DNA from 2 places in the Levilactobacillus sp. LN180102 genome. Region 1 is predicted to be linked to the other one. Evidence: predicted binding sites of a transcription regulator. Region 1 holds the regulator's gene; the other holds the start of a gene.
The links. The regulator HrcA, encoded in region 1, represses chaperone genes, less so after heat shock. The targets are predictions, from matches to a motif close to TTAGCACTCNNNNNNNNNGAGTGCTAA.
Positions count from the first base shown of each region.

Region 2: ACP4IT_RS02285 (Hsp20/alpha crystallin family protein) is a predicted target of HrcA. The motif match lies at 715-741, and genes of this name have one in related genera.

Region 1 covers NZ_JBNIIX010000011.1:28,080-30,493, reverse strand. Annotated here, with positions in the region: gene dnaK (molecular chaperone DnaK) at 1-287, opposite strand, end outside; gene grpE (nucleotide exchange factor GrpE) at 327-911, opposite strand; gene hrcA (heat-inducible transcriptional repressor HrcA) at 932-1,969, opposite strand; gene ribF (riboflavin biosynthesis protein RibF) at 2,221-2,414, opposite strand, start outside.
Region 2 covers NZ_JBNIIX010000002.1:215,068-217,481, reverse strand. Annotated here, with positions in the region: gene ACP4IT_RS02290 (hypothetical protein) at 194-550, shown strand; gene ACP4IT_RS02285 (Hsp20/alpha crystallin family protein) at 819-1,244, shown strand; gene yjeM (glutamate/gamma-aminobutyrate family transporter YjeM) at 1,458-2,414, shown strand, end outside.

The DNA of each region.
Region 1 (2,414 bases):
ATCATGGCTGATACTTGTTGTGGCGTGTAATCCTTGCCATCAACACTCACCTTGTAGCCAGCTTCACCCATGTGACTCTTGATGGATGAAATCGTGTTCGGGTTGGTAATAGCTTGCCGCTTAGCAACTTCACCAACTTGTGTTTCGCCGTCTTTAAAAGCGACAACGGATGGCGTCGTCCGAGCGCCTTCCTTATTTGCAATAATCTTTGGGGTACTACCTTCAAGAACGGCAACGGCTGAGTTAGTCGTTCCTAAGTCAATTCCGATAATCTTGTTACTTGCCATCAAAAATTCCCTCTTTTTTTAGTTTTTGGTTTGAATAAGTTATTGTGCGACAACCACCATGGCTGGCCGTAAAACCCGATCCTTTAGCTGATAGCCTTTTTGTAAGACATTCACCACTGTTTCAGCAGTCTGACCATCCTCTGCTGGAACGGATTGAACGGCTTGATGTAACGTTGGATCAAAGGTCTGACCTAACGCCGCAATTTCCGTCACATGGTTACGCTTCAGGGCATCTTCCAGATGATCATAAGTCATCTGAACCCCCTTCTTGATCTGTGCGGCAACGTCATCGCTCGCCTCAACAGCTAACGCCCGTTCCAAATTATCAATGACGGGAAGCACGTCCTTAGCCAGTTGCTGACCATCATACTTGATCAACGTCGCCTGTTCCTTTTGGAAGCGTGCTTGCATATTTTGAACCTCTGCTTCCGCCCGCAGGTACTTATCCTCAAAGTCAGCTGCCTTTTTCTCTAAAGCAGCGACTTCTTCAGGCGTTGCGGTTGGCTGGTCTTCAACCGGCTGAGTTGCCGATTGATCTGTCTCAGCTTTAGGTGACGCTTGCTTTGTTGTGGCGGACTTTGCCGCAGTTTCATCATCTGTGGATGGTTGTTGTTCTTCAGCCACGATAAAAACCCTCCCTTTCTTTACTCGTCATAGTACCGGTAATAATCCAGTAATTTTTTCGCGAGTTCTTCACGAAACGCACCAACAATTCCCAACATCCGCGAATATGGCATTCGCGTTGGCCCGAGAATGGCAATCATGCCCTTACCATGTTGATCAACGTCATAGGTGGCGGTAATCAAACTGAAATTGCGTAGCGCATCATTCGTCATCTCGTTACCAATCTGTACGGAAATATTATCACTTGGTTGACCCAACACGTTTGCAATATCATCGGTCTTGTCGATCAGTGAATACAACGATTTTAGTGAATCAACGTCACTATCCTGCGAGAAATTCAATAAATTCAGTCGACCACCAACATAAAATCGCTCTTGCGCGGCCCGGGTCAAGACATCCCCGAAAATATCGAGAAAACCAGCGGGGCTTTGCATATAGTTAGTAATTTTCATCGGGATATCCGTTCGCAGCTTTTGTAAGACTTCCGGTAACGTCAATCCGACCAACTGGTCATTGATTAAACGTACAACGGCTTCAAGCTGATCACCCGATACCGCTTCGCTCACGTCAAATGTCTGGTTCTCAACATCACCACTATCGGTAACCAAGATAGCCATCACTTGCCGCTTGCCCAATGGCACTAACCGAAAACCACTCAAACGGCTATCCTTTAGCTCCGGCTTCAACGTGAACGCCGTATAGCTCGTCAAGTTCGACAGGATTGTCGCGGACTGCGAAATGATCTCATCAATTTTATGAAAATCGCCGCCTAACGATGACTGAATCACATCAATATCGTTGGGTCGCAAAGGATCTGGCTTAACTAAATGATCAACGTAATAGCGATACCCCTCAACCGACGGAATCCGTCCGGAAGACGAGTGGGTCTTTTTTATGAGGCCTTGCTCTTCTAGGGCCGCCATCTCGTTGCGAATCGTTGCTGAGCTTACGTGGATGGGTAACTGCTTAGCTAATGCCTTTGACCCAACTGGCACTCCCGTGTTCGTAAAGTCGCGGACAACCGCTCGCAGAATCATCATCTGTCTATCTGAAAGCATCACAATCACCCCTTTTTTAGCACTCAAACAACACAAGTGCTAAGACACATATATAATGTAGCAAAACCGCGTTTTGAAGTCAAGAAATCTAACAGAATTTTTAGCAATCAACGTAATTAAGTGCTAATTTTTTCGTTAAAACCGTTATTCAACAACAAATGCGCGTAGGACAAAAGGCGCTTAGCTGGTTCACCACCAGCTATTTAAAAACGCAAAAGGGCCTGAGACTTTTGTCCCAGACCCACCTAAGCTTATTGCGTTAACCGCTGAAAATACGCACGCGTTTCTCGTTCGTCTTGCTGTAATTGATCAACTAGCCCGTCGGCATCAGCGAACTTTATTTCGCCGCGTAAGCGATGCTGCCACTCAACTTCCACTGGTTCGCCATATAGGTTTCCTTGAAAGTCTAGCAGATTCATCTCTACCGTAATCGGCCGACCATCCC
Region 2 (2,414 bases), on a different contig from region 1:
TTCATTTCGTTCTATCCTACTATTATACCGCGTTTCCCCACCCGTTTATAGGGGGTGAATTGAAGCAAATTCTACCCTTTCTTAAGCAGTACCGCAACCGAACACGAAAAAAAGTCACGAAAAGGGGAGAATACTTAACGTTTCTGGTAAAAAGGACTAAACTAAAGACAGTAATTCAAAGGAGATTTTGATTATGGCAGATACACCAGAGGAACAAGCAACACCCGTTGAAATTCCCGCAGCAGACGTGGAAAAAGCGGCAAAGTTGGTTTTGGACCCGGGGTATGTGACGAAGAAAGATCTACCAAAAATGGCAGATTTAGCATGGGCGACCGCTCTATCTGATGCTGTGATGAAGCATTTCTTAAACGACGATGACGACCACGATCCTTACGTCTACTTCGAGCAATTTGATTTTGACGGTGGCGACATTGATTCCATTATCTTTAATATGGATGTTATCAAGACCCGTGAAGAAGCCTTACATGATTTGGCAGATGCATTGGGTGAAAAGATTGTGCACCATGAGGTTGATCAAACCACTTACTAAAATAAATTTGGAACCGGCGATAACGTAACTTGTTATCGCTAGTTTTTTTGATTTAAAATAGTTTGATATTTATTGACCTTTATAACAAAATAATTGACGATTTGGTGACTGCCTATTATGATAATGGCTGTAATCGTTGGTATTGCAATGAATTAAAGGAAAAATTAGCACTCTAAATTGATGAGTGCTAATTACTTGCATTTATGACCAATACTGACTATTATAAATAATGTAATCAAGATAAATCAGTTGAAAGGGGTTATTGATTATGGCTAATGATGTAATGAACCGGAACTATGATTTCTTTGATCCAATGAATTTCTTTAATGAAGTCGGCAATTTGGGGCGCGACATGTTTAGTGGTGATAGCTCCATGAAGACGGATGTAGTTGAGCATGATAAGGATTACGTGGTCACCGCGGAACTTCCTGGGTTTAAGAAGGATGATATCCACGTGGATTACCATGATGAAACTTTGCGGATTTCTGGTAAGACGGAAGTTAACCAATCGGCTAAGGATGACGATGGTCGGATTTTGCGGCAAGAACGTCGGAGTCAAAATGTTGCCCGTTCCTTCTACCTACCAGGTATTGATTTGAAGAACGTGAAGGCGACCTACGCCGATGGTATCCTGACCTTAACGTTGCCAAAGCAAACTGAAGTTGATGGCAATCACGAGATTAGCATCGATTAATTAAAACCAAACAGTCTACTGTGAAGAGTCCGGGGCAAAAGCCCTGGACTTTTGTGTTTTCTGCGGATTCTTTTATTATGAGAAAATTGACAAAGATCACACGGAAATTTTAGCCGGTTATCAGGAAATTACCACGAGATTAACCGTTGACTTGCTTAGAATTATACATAAACATGTATAAACCCGAAACCGGGTATGAGTGAGGAGAAAATAATGACTGATAATCATAATAAAATCACATTGATGGCGTTAGTCATGATGATTTTTACCACCGTTTTTGGTTTTGCCAATAGTACGGTGGCCTTTTACTTGATGGGCTATTCGTCTATCTTATTTTACTTAGTTGCGGCGGTGTTGTTCTTTATTCCGTTTGCACTGATGATGGCGGAATATGGTGCGGCAATTAAGTCCGACGAGGGAAGTGGGATGTATCAATGGCTGGAGGTGAGTGTCAGCCCACGCTTTGCTTTTATTGGCACCTTTATGTGGTTTGCCTCCTATATTATCTGGTTGGTCTCGACATCCGCCAAGGTGTGGATTCCATTTACCACGCTGTTCTTTGGTAGCGATCAGACGGGAAATTTTGGGTTTGCTAGACTAAACGCGACGCAGGTGATCGGGCTCTTATCTTGTTTGTGGATGATTTTGGTCACAGTAGTCTCCATTAAGGGGGTTAAGGGGATTGTGCGGGTCACCAGTCTGGGGGGCTTAGCGGTTATGAGTCTCAATGCCATTTTGCTGGTCATTTCGGGGATTGCTCTGGCGTTGCGTCATGGAGAAATGGCGCAGCCGCTCCACCACTTTTTAACATCGCCGAACCCGAGCTACCAACAACCCTTAGGCGTTATGAGCTTTGCAGTTTTCGCGATCTTTGCCTACGGTGGTCTGGAAGTATTGGGGGGCATGGTTGATAAAACCCATAATCCAGAAAAGACATTTCCGCGGGGCATTATTATCTCAGCGGTGGTCATCACCTTGGGGTATGCGATTGGAATTTTGTGTTGGGGGATTAGCACCAATTGGCAAACCGTCTTGGCGAAATCAACCACCAATATGGGGAATATTAGTTATGTAATGATGCGTAATTTAGGTGATGTTTTGGGTCAGTCATTAGGGCTCAGTGCGGCTACCAGTAACACCATTGGGTTGTGGTTTGCGCGCTACACCGGG